DNA from 2 places in the Caldalkalibacillus horti genome. Region 1 is predicted to be linked to the other one. Evidence: riboswitches for the same ligand, from Rfam matches in the RefSeq annotation. Region 1 holds a riboswitch; the other holds the start of a gene.
The links. A riboswitch is a leader RNA that binds a small molecule or an ion and turns the genes downstream of it on or off. The one in region 1 is predicted to bind cyclic di-AMP.
Positions count from the first base shown of each region.

Region 1 (9,166 bases):
GGAGTAGAATTAATTTGTTTTCCGCGGTGGTAGCAAAAAGAACAAGAACATCATGTCCAGAAGCAATCTCCTGGGCAAGCTGCTGTATATCCTTGAAGGATTGATCAGCAAATACATGGGCAACGACATTTCCGGGGGAATGATTCAACAGCTCCTGTGCTTGATAGGCACGATTCCTTTTTTGTAGGCTGATTAGCTCTGCTTCAAGCTGTTTGCGCTCCTCCTCCCATTTAGCGAAACGATCCAGAATATGCTCGCGTCCTGCTTGGAAGGTAGCTGCTAGTGTTGTAAGAGTTTGTAGACCTTCATTATAGTCCTGCAAGGCACGATAACCGCATTTGAAATAAATCCGAGTACCTTCCTTGTGCTTTTCTGCTTTTAGCATTTTAATGATGCCTATCTCACCTGTACGAGAAACATGAGTGCCTCCACAGGCGTTGTATTCAATATCTTCGATTTCTACGATACGAACACTGCCGCTAACTGTAGGTGGCTTGACGAGCGGAAGGCTTTTCGCCTCATCTTCTGTAACAAAATAGCTATGTATGCTTCTATTTAAATAGATTTGTCTGTTAACCTCCCGCTCTAAAGTCATCAGTTCCTCCCATTTTAAGGGCCACTTAGCCACGTCAATGCTGACATGATCCAAGCCTAAATGAAAGCTAATGGTTTGAGCATTAAGCCCTTCCAAGCAAAGGGCAGAAAGTAAGTGTTGACCAGTATGCTGTTGCATATGGTCAAATCTTCGCTCCCAATCTATTGTACACGTCACTTCAGTGTCTTTGGGCAATCGTTCAAGCTTATGCCAAATATGTTCACCCTCACTGTAGACGTCTAACACAGGAATTCCATCAATAGACCCTAGATCACAGGGCTGTCCTCCTCCATGGGGATAAAAAGCGGTTACATCTAAACGTACCAGAATCTCATATTCTTTTTCTATAACTTGTACAACCTTTGCTTGCCACATTTTAAGGTATGAATCGGAATAATACAGTTTCTTGGTCATGATTCGCTCTCCTTTTTGAGTAGTAAACCTATTTTGGTAAGGAAGTTGCCTAACGGAATATCATCATAGAATAACTAAGTATATCACGTAAAACAAATTGGTTGGTAGATACGAAGTAGAGCAAAGGAACATGGTATAATTACACAATAGCCTTTTCATGGGAATTCCTAAATGACTATTTCGATTAATGATCTCTTACAATGTAGTACTGGTCTTAGTATGTTACCATAGAGAGAAAGATAGCTTTGACATATGAATTAAAAGCTAAAACGCATGCAGGAGAAGAAATTATGAGTATATTAAAAAACGATTGGGCAGACATTTTAGCAGAAGAATTTGAGAAACCCTATTATCTAGAGCTTAGAGAATTCCTGAAAAAGGAGTACGCAACCACTAAGGTGTTTCCATCCATGTATGACATATTTAACGCCTTGCACTATACTCCATATGCCGAAACAAAGATTGTCATTTTAGGCCAGGATCCATATCATGGACATGGACAGGCCCACGGGCTGAGCTTTTCGGTACAGCCCGGTGTCCCAACGCCACCATCATTACAGAACATCTATAAGGAGCTCGAACAAGACGTAGGCTTCCAAATCCCCAATCATGGTCACTTAATAGAATGGGCGAAGCAAGGAGTGCTTTTATTAAACACCGTTTTAACGGTTAGACAAGGTCAACCTAATTCCCATAAAGGGATGGGCTGGGAAACGTTTACGGATCAAGTCATCAGGAAATTGAATGAGAGAGAAAAGCCAGTGATATTTATTCTGTGGGGCAAACACGCTCAAGAGAAAAAGCTACTTATCACTAATCCTCAGCATTCCATTCTTCAGTCTCCACATCCTAGTCCGTTTTCAGCGCGTCGTGGATTTTTCGGCAGCCGTCCATTTTCTACTGCCAATCAGCTTCTGCAGGATTCAGGGCAAGAATCCGTTAAGTGGAATTTACAAGCTTAAAGAAGAAAGGGATAGATGGGCGTGAAATCTTAGGCGGGGTATCTGAAAGTGGTTGAAACAAAAAGGTTTATGGTATATACTAGCGTTGGTTAATGTCTAACTGTCATTAATTACCGACTAATCTTAAGATTTCAATTAGCTTACATAACGCTATTCCTTAGGTAAATGGAAGAAAGTGTAGTCTTTCCATGGCCTAACTTCTTTATATCATAGAGAAGTTAGGCTTTTTCTTATTTGAAAGCCCAAGTTTTACCGTACAGTAAGTGAATACATACTTATACTCGACCAGACTCTATAAAGATGAAAAAGAAAAAGGAGCTGATCAAGCAACTAAAGGGGGACAATTTAATAAAATGATTCCTAATGACAACCAAACTCAACGAATCTCAATCATGCTGAAAGACAAAATGTCAACTTACTTTGGCATGAGCCCTCCGACATGTACTTCTTATTTGCACAGCCCCTACTTAGTCATCACACTCAAAAATATCTTATCTCCGTTGGAATCAAGCCTCATTAATCAGGGTGAAATGTTTCTCGTGGAGAAAATACGTGATGTCATCATGAAGCCATTGCTAGAAGAGCTAGAGGATCAACTAAAGCAAACGATGGCATTCCAGGTAGAGAGGTGGTATTACGATTGGAAGTACGGAGCTAATCAAGGTATCATCATGGCCAAAGAAGAGAAAGGATTCATGTCAGATGTAGCGAATTCCGCTCATACATTTGCAGAAATCGTGGTAGACTGTTATACCGAGATTCATACTGAACCAGAAAGGGTAAAAGTGATGGAAGTCCACCAGCATGCTTTTTTACTTGCTTGTTCGGGGGTATTATTTGATATAGAGAAAATGCTATTTAAGCAAGGGCATGAGAAGCTTTTAAGAAAAAGAGAAAATCCTAGAAGAGCAAGCTTCCTCCACCGATTAAGCCAAAGACTGGGCTGGGATTATGAGCATACCTTTGACCACGTTTCTGTTCTTTGGGACTATGAACAAGATACAGCTCTCATTTACTTAGAGATCCTTAAAGCAAGCTGAGTCTAACAACTATAGGATAAAGGATATGGTGAGGAAATGGAATACATTCAAGATAAGCTAAAGCATGTCAGTAGCTATATGAGTAAGCTACTGCGGAAAAAATTTGGCAGAGGACCGGAATCCTGCTATGCAGCGATCAACAACCGGTACCTGGTTTTTTACATACGTGGATTCATTTCTCCTATGGAAGAGGTATTGCTCCAGGAGAAAAGAAGCAAGAGTGTAACAAGTGCACGAAGGACAATCATTACAAGCACGGTGGAGGAATTAAAGGGAGTGATACAGGTCACCTTTGATATAGAGGTGGGTAGCTTCTATCACGATTGGAACTTTCCGAATAATTCAGGTGTGATTATAGCCGCTCTACAGCATGATGAACAGCGCTTTGTTCAGGAAACACGGGGAGAAGAGGAGTCAGTAGATATTGAAAAGCTAGAAGCAGAGGTCAATCGGATTAGTGGGCTAGTACAAAAGGTACCAAATGAAACGACGGTTCATCGGATCTCACCTACCATCTATGTTGTTCTAAGAATAGGGATTTTGATTCCTATAGAAAAAGCTTTGATTGCTAAAGGCTTTGAAAAGGAACTTCTATTTACAAAAGATGAATTGGAAAAGGCTCATTTTCACCGAAGTGGTCAATTTGAACAGATTTTTAGACGACAGGTCAATGATATCTTTGTCGATTGGAATTTAAAAGAGGATAAAGGACTTATGTGTTTTGTTCTAAAATCATGACACTGGCAACTCTAACGTCAGATCGCTATAATAAGTTATCTAGAAGTAATCTCACTCATAGCTGAGTATGATGCTTAAATAGGAGGAAGTGCTAGTGGAACTGATTAACATATTACGACAACACATAGAGCAGAACACGTGGGTACAAGCCATTCTCAGTCAGGTGCGTAAGAAGGACGGATCTCTAGCCCAAAAAGTTCAAATTAAGCCAGTGGAGCTGAAGGGAGTTATGCACTATCAATTCAGCTATTATTATGAAAACAAGGTGAAGCATGAAAACTTGCTAGGTGAGGAGTCTATAGAGCGGGTAGAAAGTCTCTTGCAGGAAAGCTATAGACAGGCAGTGCTTCAAACAACCGATAATGACTATCACATCCTAGTGAGTAAAAAAGGGAAGCTAAAAATCATGACAAAGCCTCCGACTAAAAAGAGCATTGATCGTCAGCATAATCGCCAGAAAACGTATATTTTAGAAGAGGGCATAGCTGTACCATTTCTCGTTGAATTAGGAGTCATGACTGAATCAGGCAAAGTTCACAATAAGAAATATGATAAATACAGGCAGATCAATCGTTTTCTTGAAATGATTCGTGATATTCTTCCACATCTTCCAAGGAATCGAACAGTACAAATCCTAGATTTCGGCTGTGGTAAATCATATCTAACGTTTGCTCTGTACTATTACTTAGTTGAGCTTGAAAAGCTTGACGTGCATATCACGGGATTAGATTTAAAAGAGGATGTAATTCGTCACTGTCAGCAGCTCGCTGAACAGTTTGGTTATGAGAACCTACAGTTTAAAGTAGGGGATATTGCCAAGTATGATGAGAAGAGTGCCATTGATATGATGGTCACCTTGCACGCCTGTGATACGGCAACGGATGCGGCTCTTGAAAAAGCTGTACGTTGGAATGCAGGGATTATTTTGTCTGTTCCCTGCTGTCAGCATGAGCTATTGACGCAAATAGATAACGATATCCTTGAGCCTATGCTGGGTCACGGTCTTATAAAAGAACGCTTTGCTTCATTAGCAACAGATTCCATCCGAGCAAAGCTACTCAGTATTTTGAGATATAGGACACAGCTGCTGGAATTTATAGATTTGGAGCATACCCCGAAAAATATATTAATTCGAGCTATCAAAGAGGAGTCCTTAGCAAAGGACAAACAAAAGCAGCTAGTCAGAGAATACACGACATTTAGAGACTTTATTCAAGCTAAGCCTTATTTGGAGCGTGCTCTTGAAGATAGGCTAGCCCCTTTATTAGAAGAGAGTTAAAAAACTTTTAGTTCTTTATCAAACGTATGTGGTATTGCATTTGTGCAATACCACATATTTTAAAAGAAAAATAATATAATTAAGGTGACCGCCAAGCAATAAATAGAAAAATAGATTACCTTCCCTCTATTCATTACTCCCATGTATCACTTCAATGATGACTGTTTTGCGTGGCTAGATCAGTACCTTTATCCTTCATCCATTTTTACACTTTACTTTTATCGAAAATAGGAGTATTATTCCTTATAATAATTCTTTAATTGCATAAAGTCGCCGAGTTTCCATTATGGAAAACGGGGGAACCACCTGAAGCCAATTTGGTTTCAATGGGGTTAATCGTTTTGGTTGTCATACAATCATAACGACGGGCACTCTCAAGCCCGAACCCGACAGCTAACCTCGTAGGCGTTTGAGAGAGAAGCGCAGCCCGTTACCATGTTATTTGTCATGCAAAACCCTGGCAGCAGAATTCTCTGCTCTTGGGTTTTTTTGTGTTTTATTGGTACTGATACTACTGATAAAAGCAGCCATTGATGTGATAAAAAAGGTAAGAGTTAAACAATAATGAGGCGGTGATTTGAAAGTATGAAAAAACAATTTATGATCATCGGGCTGGGTCGATTCGGTTCAGCACGGGAGATATTCTGTTGATGATTGGCCGTAATGAAGACATTCGTTATATGGAGAATAAGTATGAGAAGAAACGTTAGAACACGAATTCAGGAGATGGGTCCACCTCAACTGATTATGAGTGTATTTGCTCTATTAATTGGAATTGGAACTCTCCTGCTCTCCCTACCCCTTTCATCAGCCAGTGGGAAGTCGGTTGGCTTGCTTGATGCATGGTTTACCGCTACTTCAGCCGTTTGTGTAAACGGGTTAGTCGTTGTAGATACCGGAAGTGTATACTCTACGTTTGGGCAAGTCGTCATTATGATGCTTATTCAAATTGGAGGCTTGGGATTTATGACGTTAGGGGTCATGGTGGCTATTGTACTAGGCAAAAAAATTGGTTTAAAACAAAGATTGATTATTCAGCAAACAACCCAATCCGTCTCATCCCAAGGTTTGGTGAAGTTGAGTTTATACATTGCTATGATTGTGTTTATTTTGGAAAGCTTGGCAACAGTCATCCTTACTTTGAGATGGAAGGATGAAATGGGTCTTGGTCAGGCTGCCTATTATGCGTTATTCCACACAATATCTGCTTTTAACAATGCGGGCTTTGCTCTTTGGTCCGATAGCTTATCTGGATTTTTAGACGATCCAGTCGTAATCATAACTATTGTCTTACTATTTCTTATTGGTGGGTTGGGATATATCGTAGTGGTTGATCTTGTGCAGAAACGCTCTTGGCGCAGGCTATCCCTGCATTCCAAAATTGTGCTTCTCGCATCCGGTCTTCTTTTGGCAGGAGGTTTTCTCCTTATCTTTTTACTGGAGAGCTGGAACTACAATACATTTGGTCATTTAACTTTTGGGGAACGGGTTTCAGCTGCTTTCTTCCAAGGAGCTACACCCCGAAGTGCGGGATTCAATACCATTGATATTGCCAGCATGCTGACTGCCTCTCAATTTGTCATCATCATATTGATGTTTATCGGAGCGGCATCAGGCGGCACAGGTGGGGGAATCAAGGTCAACACCTTCGTTGTTCTCCTTTTGGCCACTCTAAACACCTTTCGCGGCGGTGGACAGATCCATGCCTTCCAGCGCAAAATTAATCAAGAAGTCGTCATGCGTGCCCTTGCTGTCGTCATTAGTTCACTTACCTTTGTGCTTGTCGTTGCGCTGCTCTTAACTATTACAGAAGACATGTTGGAGGAACATTTTCTTGAAGTTTTATTTGAAGCTACTTCTGCTTTTAGCACAACAGGGCTTTCCATGGGACTGACCAGCGAATTATCTCCCCTTGGCAAGGTCATCGTCACCCTCACCATGTTTGCGGGACGGTTGGGCCCATTGACGTTGGCCTTTGCCTTGGCCCGTAAAAAAAGATCATCAAAACTGGGTTACCCGGAAGATCATATTTTGATTGGTTAAAAATGCAAATAGGAAAAACAGGGAGTGAGACATGTGATTCAGGTGAAAAATTTGAACTATGCGTATCCGAAGTATGAACAAAAAATATTGCATGGACTAAATTTCGAAGTGAAGCGAGGGGAGATTCTTGGTTTTTTAGGACCTTCTGGGGCAGGCAAAAGCACTACGCAAAACATCTTGATCGGTAAATTAAGAAACTACACAGGTTCTGTCCAAGTATTTTCCCAAGAGATGAAAACTGTGACTTCCGATTACTATGAACGGATTGGAGTAGCTTTTGAATTCCCTAACTTTTATAGTCGGTTTACAGCATTAGAAAACCTGAGACATTTCCAATCTCTCTATCGCAATCAGGAGAACGACCCTATAGCTTTATTAGAGCAAGTAAACCTAAAGGAATATGCACATGTCAAATTCGAGCACTTCTCAAAGGGCATGAAAATGCGCTTAAATTACTGCCGTGCCATACTTGGGAATCCAGAAATCCTTTTTCTTGATGAACCTACCTCTGGACTCGATCCCGTCAATGCAGATAGATTAAAGCAACTCATCCTAGAACGCAAACAATCTGGAACTACGATTCTACTCACCACCCACCAGATGCAGACTGCTGAACAGCTATGCGACCGAGTTGCCTTTATTGTGGGTGGTGAAATTAATCTAATTGATTCGCCAAAAAATCTGATGCTACAGTACGGACAACGTCAGCTCAAGGTGGAGTTCGAAGTAGATGGCCAACGTTATACTGAGGAATTCCCGTTAGAAGGTATAGGAGAAAACGAGCGTTATCTTCATGTGATTCGCTCTCACCCTATCATTACGATGCATTCTATGGAAGCCACGTTGGACCAAATCTTTATGAAGGTGACAGGAGCAAGCTTATGATGAGGATTAGAAGTCTAGTGACTTTCGATGTTCGCTTTCAATGGAAGCAACGTTTCTACCATGTTTATCTGTTGGTTTGCGCCGTTTATATCAGTCTCTTACTTTTACTACCAGAAGCCTATGTGGATAAAACAATCGTCCTGCTTACATTCTCTGACCCGGCAGCTTTAGGGCTTTTTTTCTCAGGAGGTATGCTTTTGTTGGAAAGAGAACAGGGCATTCAGGAGAGTCTGTTTGCTACTCCGCTTCGCGTAAAAGAGTATGTCATTGCTAGGTGCCTTTCCCTCTCTGTCCTTTCGCTAGCTGCAGCTTACGTCATTCATATAGCTGTGAAGGGATGGCCTGTTTCGCCGATCGCATTCACACTTGGAGTATTGTTATCCTCCTTCTTCTTTACGTTACTCGGGATGTGTGCAGCCGTGCTTAGTCACTCTATTAATGGATTTCTTCTGCTGTCTCAAGGCTTCGCCCTACCGTTCGTATTTCCTGTTCTTGGATATTTAAATTGGCTTCCTTCACCACTCTATAAGCTTCTACCGACTGAAGGATCCCTTCTCCTTATTGAAGGATCAAATCAAATCATTAGTCTAGGTGATGCGGTGTACGCAATTATAGTTTTATTGTTATGGATTGGTTTTGCAGGCTGGTGGAGCGTAAGTCTGTTACAAAGAACGATAAAAATGTTGGATGAGGGGAAAAACTGATGCTTAAATATAAGACCTTGCTTATCAGTGATATAAAAAATGCGGCTAGGAATCCCATGTTTATGCTAATTGGTATTGGTCCTCTGTTACTACTTCTTCTTATTCGGTATGTCTTGCCTGTAGTTGCAGACTGGCTGATTGTGTATACTGGATTTGATCTTCTGTCCTATAATGATTTTATTACGATACTCATCATGCTTGTTATCCCTCAATTAATTGGTACGGCAACAGGATTGCTTATGCTCGATGAGCGCGATGAAAGGATTATAGATTACTATACAGTATCTCCACTAGGGAGACATGGTTATTTGATTTACCGTCTACTTTTACCTGTTACAATAACGATTCTAATGTCGGCTTTATTCCTCTTGGCCAACGGCATTTCAAAACACCAAATTGAAAATATTGCCGTCCTTATTTTACTCGCCTTGCAAGCACCACTTTACACACTTTTCCTAGTCGCCTTCGCCGCCAACAAGGTAGAAGGACTAGCTCTATCAAAGCTC
Region 1 covers NZ_JAUSTY010000003.1:219,186-228,351, forward strand. Annotated here, with positions in the region: gene J2S11_RS04675 (alanyl-tRNA editing protein) at 1-1,009, opposite strand, end outside; gene J2S11_RS04680 (uracil-DNA glycosylase) at 1,300-1,971, shown strand; gene J2S11_RS04685 (Na-translocating system protein MpsC family protein) at 2,325-3,011, shown strand; gene J2S11_RS04690 (Na-translocating system protein MpsC family protein) at 3,048-3,749, shown strand; gene J2S11_RS04695 (class I SAM-dependent methyltransferase) at 3,844-5,028, shown strand; cyclic di-AMP (ydaO/yuaA leader) riboswitch at 5,290-5,451, shown strand; gene J2S11_RS04700 (TrkH family potassium uptake protein) at 5,692-7,071, shown strand; gene J2S11_RS04705 (ABC transporter ATP-binding protein) at 7,105-7,956, shown strand; gene J2S11_RS04710 (fluoroquinolone export ABC transporter permease subunit) at 7,953-8,660, shown strand; gene J2S11_RS04715 (ABC transporter permease) at 8,660-9,166, shown strand, end outside.

Region 2 (9,166 bases), on a different contig from region 1:
ATATACTAATTCATTCTAAATTAATCACGATCAAAAAACCAGTGTTGTTAAGGACAGGGAACCGCCAAGAAAATGGGCTTAGCGTTGTAAATCCGCATTTTCCTGACGGTACCTCTATAGATACCCAAATGTTATAATAGCCTTGACTCTAACGTTACGTGATACTTTATACTGACCACATGGAGGAGGAATACACATGGCGATGAAGGTGAGAGAAGTAGCAGACTTAGTTGGCACCAGTGTGCGTACCCTGCATCATTATGATGAAATTGGACTACTGACTCCTAAAGAAACAACAGATGCTGGGTATCGGTTATATTCCAATGAGGACCTTGAGCTCCTTCAGCAGATTTTGTTTTTTAGAGAGCTGGACTTTCCCCTCAAAAAAATTAAGGAAATTATCTCTAGTCCAACATTTAATCGTCAGCAGGCACTGGAATTGCATCGCAAAATGCTGCTGGATAAGCGCAAGCAAATCGACCAAATGATTCAAACGATTGATAAAACAATCATGTATACAAAAGGAGAGATACAGATGAGCAATAAAGAGAAATTTGAGGGCTTTGATTTGAGCAGTAACCCTTATGAGCAGGAAGCAAGAGAGCGCTGGGGAGACGAGACTGTCGAGAAATCCAAGGCTGCATTGAATAGCATGACTAAGGATGAGCAAAAGGCATTGGGCGAGCAGATGAACTCTATTTACAGAGATTTAGCATCAGTCCGTCACACTTCCCCTGAATCCGAGGAAGCACAGGAAGCGATAAAGAAATGGTATGACTTTTTGAACAGTGGGAAAATTGGGCATCACTACTCACTTGAAGCATTTCAAGGGCTAGGGCAAATGTATGTTGATGATGAACGCTTCACGAAAAATATAGATCAGTTTGGGTCTGGTTTAGCCCTGTTTATGCGAGATGCGATGGCTGTATTTGCTGAAAATAACCAGAAATAAAATTTCAAAGTAAGCCATTGACTCTAACGTTACGTGATGCTCTATACTCACTCTTAGGTAGAACAAGATATGAATAAAAGGGTGATATAGAGATGAAAGCTATAAAGAGAACATTAAGATTAGATTTAGAAGCAGGGAAAGCGAACCCAGCAAAAGTGGGGAAGGACTTAGCTCCAACAGGGATTAACCTATTAGGGTTTTGTAATCAGTATAATGAAATGTCCAAGGGGCAGATGGGGTTAGTGATTCCTGCTGAGATTACCGTGTATGAGGATCGAAGCTTTGATATTAAGCTTAAAACCCCACCAGCTGCCTTCCTATTAAAGAAGTATGCAGGTGTGGAAAAAGGAGCAGCAAAGCCAGGTAGCCAGATTGTAGGGAGCATTACACAGGATCAGCTACGCCAAATTGCTGAAATTAAGCTTCCTGATTTAAATACGATTGAACTAGAAAGTGCGATGAAGATTATTGCTGGAACAGCAAAAAATATGGGGATCCGAATTGAAGAGCATTAACTATTAAATCCTCATTTGAAGTTGTACAGATTATGAACAAAGAGCATGTGAAGATGTATAATAGAAGGATAAAAACACGTCTTATAGATTCATGTAATCTTAATAAGACGTGTTTTTTTGTACTAAGGTCAAGTTTTTCTAATGATGCTACGGTGACTTAGTTGTTTACAGTGTATCTTAAGCTAAACCACAAAATTGCAACGGGAACGAATAAGTAAGTATAATATAGCTAAAGATTTAAGACAAAGGAGCGGGCCTATGTACCGTATTTTGGTCGTGGAAGATGAACGAATTATGGCTAAGAACATTGTATTTTCATTGCAAAACGAAGGGTATGAGGTCGATGTGGCCTATGATGGAGAAGAGGGGCTCAAGCAGTTCCAGCAGACAACGTACCATCTCTTACTTTTAGATTGGACACTTCCTGGAATGGATGGGTTGGAGGTTTGTCGACTTGTTCGAAAGGAATCCACCGTTCCTGTGATGATGATTACGGCCAAGGAAGAGTTAGTGGATAAGGTTGTGGGACTAGAGGTAGGTGCGGATGATTATTTAACGAAGCCTTTTCATCAGAGAGAGCTACTTGCTAGAGTAAAGGCCTTGTTGCGTAGAGCGAGTATCCATGAACAGAAACTAGGAGAGCATCTTCATTTAAACTGGAAGGGTTTAGCCTTAGATAAGGATAAAATAACCGTTCAATATGAAGGGGAAAGTGTGGGACTCAGCAGTACGGAATATAAGCTGCTGGACATTTTTTTACGACATCCACAAAAGGTGTATTCCAGAGATGAGCTATTCGAAAAGGTTTGGGGCATGTCAGAGGGATTTAGTGATCGGACGGTTGACGTAAATATTAGTCGTCTGCGGAAAAAAGTGCTAGACGTATCAGGTCTTCAGGTTCTACAAGCCATCCGAGGAATGGGCTACCGATTTGAGGGCTTGGAATGAAGCTGCATTACCGTCTCTGGATCGTTTTCTCATTGTTTTGGATCGCTGGAATGATCGTGCTCTACTCTCTCATTATTCAATTGTTTGAAGAAAGAACGCTTGAATATAGCAGTCAGCTTTCAAGATCTGAAGGACATACCATTTTAGACCGGGTCATTGGGCTGTATCCTAACTTTTCTGAGCGGGCTGAGGGCTATCTAGATTATTATAGCTCTACGTTTGGAGTACGCTTATTTTTGTTAAATGAAGAAAAGAGAGTCCTCTATGATAGCTTTGGTGAATTACCAGAAAATCAACCTTTGAGCTTAGAGGTGCTAGGTCAAGAAGCACCGACTGTTTACTATATGGAAACAGACTCATTCGGCTATGTCCAATACACGTTACTTCCATTAGAACATCGGACATTGAGCGGAACCAACTACTTAGTGATGGTGAAGGATGCGAATGCTGTGCAGCAGGATGTTGCATCTTTTCGCCTAAGAGTGCTGATGTATTTAGGATTTGCGGCTGTTGCAGGCTTTTTCTTATTCTATATTGTAGCCTCGTGGTTTACGCGTCCGATTCGTCAAATCATGCAGCACCTAAAGCGTATAACGCCTCAGAAAAGAGAGTTTACCATGACCTATGATGGGCATAATGAGATTGGGGAACTCGTCCAAGAAATAAGGCAGATGGTCAAGGAGCTAGATCAATACGAGCTTAGACAGCGTCGATTTATTAGTGCTTCCTCTCATGAATTGAAAACCCCATTGGCCACGCTACAGCTGATTGTGGAGAATTTGCCGCAAATTCGAAACCAAGCTTTGTTGCATCAGGAATATTTAGAAGATATGCAGACACAGATTGAAAAAATGAAGCAAACGATCCAAGGGATGCTTGACGTGTATCGAATGGCGGAGAAAAAGCTAGAAATTGAAAAGATAAGCATAGATCAAATTGAACAGCATAGTAAAAAAAGCTTTCAGCATTTAGCTGAAAGTAAACAGATTCATTTGAGCTTTGAAGGAGCTCCTAGCTTAGGTGTTCCTGCCGATCGTGTTTTGTTTTTCCAAGGCTTAGATAACCTAATTTCAAATGCCCTTCACTACTCTCCTAAACAAAGTGAAATCAAGGTGAAGGTAGAAAAGGAAGGAGAGTACACGGTTTGTTCCGTAACGGATCAAGGGTATGGAATAGATGAGGAGGATATTCCTTATTTATATGAGCCGTTTTATCGTTCGCGTAGAGCATCAACCTGGAACCCATTTGGAAGCGGATTGGGTATGGCCATTGTGAAGCAAATGATGGACTTGCATCAGGGCACTGTTAGGCTACAATCCCAGGTAGGACAAGGAACAACTGTAGAGCTGCGCTTCGGTAACAAAACTGTTACACAGAGGACATAATCAGGATACAAATTCGATGTACAATAAGAACATCACAAAAAAAAGGGGGAAACAACAATGAGAAAAACAACAATGAAAAAAATGAAGCCTTTTATGCTGTTAGCTTTCTTTACCGTTCTATTACTTATCGCTACAGCATGTGGACAAACAGAGCAAGAAAATGGGACAGATGACAATCCACCCGTATCTGGAGAAGGGGACGGGGTTACTGAAGATGGAGAAGAAGGAGTAACAGAAGACGAAGAAGAAGAAGGGGCCAATGAAGACGATATTTCACCAGTTGCGCCAGAAGAAAAAGACTCAGTGAAAAAGACTATTAACCTCTATTTTTCAGATAATGATTTGATGAATATGTACAGTGTAACAAGAGAAATTGAGGCAGAGAACGAAGAGGAATTAGTAAAAGAAGCGCTACACGCTTGGATGGATGGGCCAGAACAGGAAGGTCTACAGAATATAATGCCTCCTGATGTAGTCGTTGAATCTGTTACAATTACGAATGGAATTGCTGAGGTTAGCTTCTCAGGTGAGATTAAAAACGCCAATCTTGGTTCAAGTGGAGAGCTATTCCTTTTAGATCAGCTAGCACTGATCATGCAGCAGTTTGGAGCAGATGCGACACAAGTGCTAGTTGAAGGTGAAATTGAAGAGTCTTTATTAGGTCATGTGAGCACAGATGAACCTTATGCTGCTCCTAATCCAGAGGATTATGAGGAATGGTCCTCCTAAGAGCTGAGACCAAAAGAATGATAAGTTTCAATATATATTCCTTTTAAAAAGCTAGGGTGACGACATTTTGTCGTCACCCTTATCTAGTTTTATTGATTCTGCACTTTTTTGAGCACTTCTTCCTCTTTGTCTGTAATCGCACTTTCCACTTTCACTTTGCCAGATAGGAACCAACCAATCACAGCAATCCCCACTAAAACAGCCCAGAAAATGGATTTCCATAAAGTAGACTCAATAAAATCGTGAGAAAGGAAATTAATATCAGGGTGTGCTAGAGTATACAAGGCTAATTTCACACCTACCCAACCGACAATGAGGAAAGCCGTTGTTTCCAAAGCAGGTCGTGCCTTCAATAGCTTTACAAAATAAGTGGCAGCAAATCGCATAATAATAACTCCGATAAGACCACCAGCAAAAATAACTAAGAATTGTCCCCCATCAAGCCCTCCGATTTCAGGAAGGTTAGTGGCTGGCAATGTAACGGCTAACGCAACTGCAGCAAGGATAGAATCTACAGCAAACGCTAAATCTGCTAATTCTACTTTAAACACAGTCATCCAGAAGCCAGATTCTTTCTTTGGCTTAAGCGAATCCTCATCCTTTTTAAAGACATACTGCTTCAAAATATGATTAATGGCAATATACAATAGATAAATGGCACCAATCGCCTGCACCTGCCATACATTAACAAGAAACGAGATCAAAAAGAGTGAAGCAAATCGTAAGACGAAAGCTCCTGCTAATCCATAGAAGAGTGCTTTTTTACGCTGCTCCTCCGGTAAATGCTTAACCATAACGGCCATGACTAAAGCGTTATCTGCTGCCAAAATTCCCTCAAGGGCAATTAAGACAAGCAGCACCCAGCCATATTCAAGAAGTAATGATGCTTCCATTTTTTCTCCTCCTAAGGTTGTCTATTTTCTTCATCCCTTAGCTGGAGCGGCCCGAAAAAATACAAAAAGACCCCTGCCAACGAATGGGCAAAGGTCTTGCTAAGCATAATTAGTAGTCAAAAATATCATGCCAACAAAGCCGATGGTTATGACTCGCACATAATCCATGTAATGACGACTTTGTTTTCAGGAAACCTCCTGAACGCTACTCCCCTTTGAAGAAGAATATTAAGTTAAGATCATTGTAGTGCAGGAGATTTCATTTGTCAACAGATCAATTTTCTGTTTTGGACAAGGATTGACTTAGCTTTTAGTTAATGAGTTCCAAATTTTTTGTCAATTAGCTTTGTCCAACGGGTCACGACGAATATCTGTACCTTCTTTGATCATCCTTTCAAGATCCTCATTCATGCTTTGGCGAGAACGGTTCCATATTGGGCTATAGAGATAGGCATTTTTCGTGATTCGATCCATATAGGACAGCGTAGTCTCCCACCAAGGATTATTCATTCTTCCTTGATTTTCGGCGAGGCTTTTTGTTATTTGTGCTCCCCAGTACTTTTGGCGAGCTTCTGATGTAGACGGGAAGGCTAGCTCACGCAATAGCTCCCAGGCCAATTCAGGCTGCTTAGAAACAGTAGGAACGTAGCCTGTTGAATACATCATGTTTGTATCTACGCCTCCTGTAAAGTGGGGGAGACCGCAACTAGACCGAAGACATTTTCAAAATCTTATTCTAGCGTATAAGTCTTGCAATAAAATCATTATTTATCTAAAGCTGCTCAAGCATTTAGGGAGTTTTTAATTCATTTTTTCACAGAAATAAAACAATAAATTAAAGATATGAAAAAAAAGAGCAACATAACTGTAAAATGCAGGGGATTTGGACGATATTAGACAGAAAATAAAGGAAGATATGAACAAAATCAAAGAAAAAAGGAGATATATTCAGGGAAACCAATCATTAATGAGATTATTATTGAAAAATGTGCGTAAAGTACTATTTTTGGTTGCTTTTATCCCTTTACAAAGAATAAAATAGGAGTATGATTATATTCATGAAAACTAAATTGACGTTTTGTTATCTAAGTCGCTGAGTCCTGACCTTGATCAGGAACGGGGGAACCAATTGTCTTTATACATCTGGTAAGCCGAAAAATCAGATGTAGGGAGCATGGGGTGAATCTTGAGCAATCAAGTAGGGCAACTCTCACTGTCCGAATCCGACAGCTAACTCCGTAAGCGTTGTTTAGAGAGGAGATGGTGAAGCTGTGTCGTTATACATTCGACCACAGAGAATTCAATCTCTGTGGTTTCATATTGCCCAAAGCAGTGGATAAAGGATAATTTTACCTTTTTAACAAGAGTGCAATGGTTGCTACTCGCCCACCCTTGCTTTACGCATGAATCATTACGTTTTATCTAAAGCTAAGGGAAGAATGGTGTAATACGGATCGTGTAACAAGATTATATAGACAGGTGGTAATTATGGGAAAAAGTTTTGAAAATGTACCAAGTGAATGTATTCTAGTGTGTATTTCATACGGACCGAATGCTGAGCGTTTGATAAGAAGAGGATGGAGAATAGCACAATCACTTACTGCTCCTCTGTATATACTAAGTGTTTGTTCAGTAAATCACGAAGTGGATACCAAGCGAGAGGATCATGAGAAAGAATGGAAGAAGCTTGCAAAGCAATATAATGGCTCATTAATGATCGTCGAAAATAAATCGAAAAAGGTATCTGAAATTATTGCTAATGTAGCAAGAGAGAAGCATGTATCCCAAATTGTAATTGGTCAATCTCCACGAACAAGATGGGAGGAGATTTTAAGAGGATCTATTATTAATGAGATTCTTAATCAGATTGAATTTATAGATGTGCACATTGTGTCTGTTCAAAGAGAGCTTCCTCAAATGGAGGATGAATTTGAAAAAGGTGTTCGTGCTTACTTAATCAAAGAAGATGAGGGCTATTCCATTACTTACAATAGCAATCTTTCCTGTGGAATAGAAGGAATGTTCTTTAGGGATATCCATACAGATTTTGATAACGGGCTATTTATCAGACACAAGGATCATAAAAAAGTTACGCTTAGAGTTCATAACGGAACTATTGATGAATTAGAAGAATAGTGCCAGCAGAATCATACGCTATAACAGAGCTGAGATAAAAAACAGGCAGTAGCACGGATGTGCATACTGCCTGTTTTTTCATTGAACGTCAAACATCAAGATTGCTGCTAATGTTTATGGTTTTGGTGGCTCTAAAGATTCAATGGTCGTGCTCTTCATCGCTTTTCTTTGCCAGCCAATTGAAATAAATAACGTAATTCCTAGTAGGACCAGACCAAGCATAAAAGGATAAAGGACCTGCACATCATAAAGCAAGCCAGCAAGTGTCGGTCCTAAAATATTTCCGATACTCATATAAGCGTTATTTAACCCCATAGCAAACCCTTGTTGATCCCCTGCATTTTTGGAGATGATAGTAGTTAATACAGGACGAAGGATCGAAGTAGCTAAGAATATCAGTAGGGTAATACCAAAGAATAAGACAAAGCTATTAGCAAATATGGATAGTAGGAACCCGATAGCTGCTAGAGCAATAAAAACATTAAGAACCATTCCTTCTCCTAGTTTACTTACTATTTTTTCGACCACAAACAATTGAACAACTACACTAATGATTCCAGCCACTGTAATCATCATCGCAATTTCGCGATGTGTAGCTCCAAACTGATGATCCACAAACAATCCTAAGATAGATTCGTAAGCCATTAGACCAAAGCTCATGACTAACGTAATGACTAGTGGGATAAAGTAAGGGGTTCTCCCTGACATAAGAATTTGCTTAAACAAGGAAACCTCACCCTCTGTTGCTACAGGTGCTTTTTGCGGTCTGGTGTTATCCTTCAAGATAAAGACGGAGAAGGCAACAGCTGCTAGCGAAACAAGGGCTGAAATAAGAAAAGGCATTTTAAGTCCAAAGTCCGCTAAGAAACCTCCGACTCCAGGACCGATAACAATCCCTAGAGACATGGCTGCCGAAACAAAGCTGTTTCCCCTGGCTCGTTGTTCAAGCGTTGTAATATCGGCGATGTAAGCAAAAATAGCGGGAACTAATAAAGCCGCCCCAACCCCTCCGATGGCTCTAGAAGCGTAAAGAATCCAAATTGAATCAGTGGCATAAAAAATAAACATAGAGAGGGTTAAACCAGCTAAGCCAAGCACAATCATTTTTTTGCGCCCGTATTGGTCCGCCCATCTTCCGGCAAAGGGAGAAAATAAAAGCTGGGCACCAGCGAAAATAGCGATCATTAATCCCGCTGCCATTCCACCTTGATCTATAGATTTTAGATAAGTTGGAAGAATAGGAATAATAATCCCAAAGCTTCCGATGGCAATAAACATATTAATCATTAAAATAAGCATTTTTTTGTTTTGGTCTGCTGACATTTTCTGTGTCATATCGTATGCTCTCACTTTCTCCATAGTCTATCTTGTCCTAAGTATATAAACTTTATTTCTTGAGGACAATTTAGTTTATCAAGAAAATCATTTTTTATCTATCAAAATGATTTAGATCACAATTCATTTTCACAAAGTCAACAATTCGTTAACAAAACAAAGTAGTATAGCTAGTTGACACGAAACCAATAGGTGTCATATAATCAAATCTAAAAGCGAAACCTAATGGTTTCATAATAAAAAAATTGGAGGGATACCCTTGGCAGAGCAAAA
Region 2 covers NZ_JAUSTY010000007.1:211,420-220,585, forward strand. Annotated here, with positions in the region: gene J2S11_RS10475 (MerR family transcriptional regulator) at 197-952, shown strand; gene rplK (50S ribosomal protein L11) at 1,045-1,467, shown strand; gene J2S11_RS10485 (response regulator transcription factor) at 1,726-2,415, shown strand; gene J2S11_RS10490 (sensor histidine kinase) at 2,412-3,800, shown strand; gene J2S11_RS10495 (GerMN domain-containing protein) at 3,858-4,529, shown strand; gene J2S11_RS10500 (TerC family protein) at 4,619-5,422, opposite strand; yybP-ykoY riboswitch at 5,462-5,648, opposite strand; gene J2S11_RS10505 (hypothetical protein) at 5,759-6,088, opposite strand; cyclic di-AMP (ydaO/yuaA leader) riboswitch at 6,504-6,684, shown strand; gene J2S11_RS10510 (universal stress protein) at 6,911-7,558, shown strand; gene J2S11_RS10515 (MFS transporter) at 7,673-8,881, opposite strand; gene J2S11_RS10520 (SRPBCC family protein) at 9,153-9,166, shown strand, end outside.
Region 2: linked by a shared signal. The riboswitch ahead of J2S11_RS10510 (universal stress protein) and the one ahead of J2S11_RS04700 (TrkH family potassium uptake protein) in region 1 are both predicted to bind cyclic di-AMP.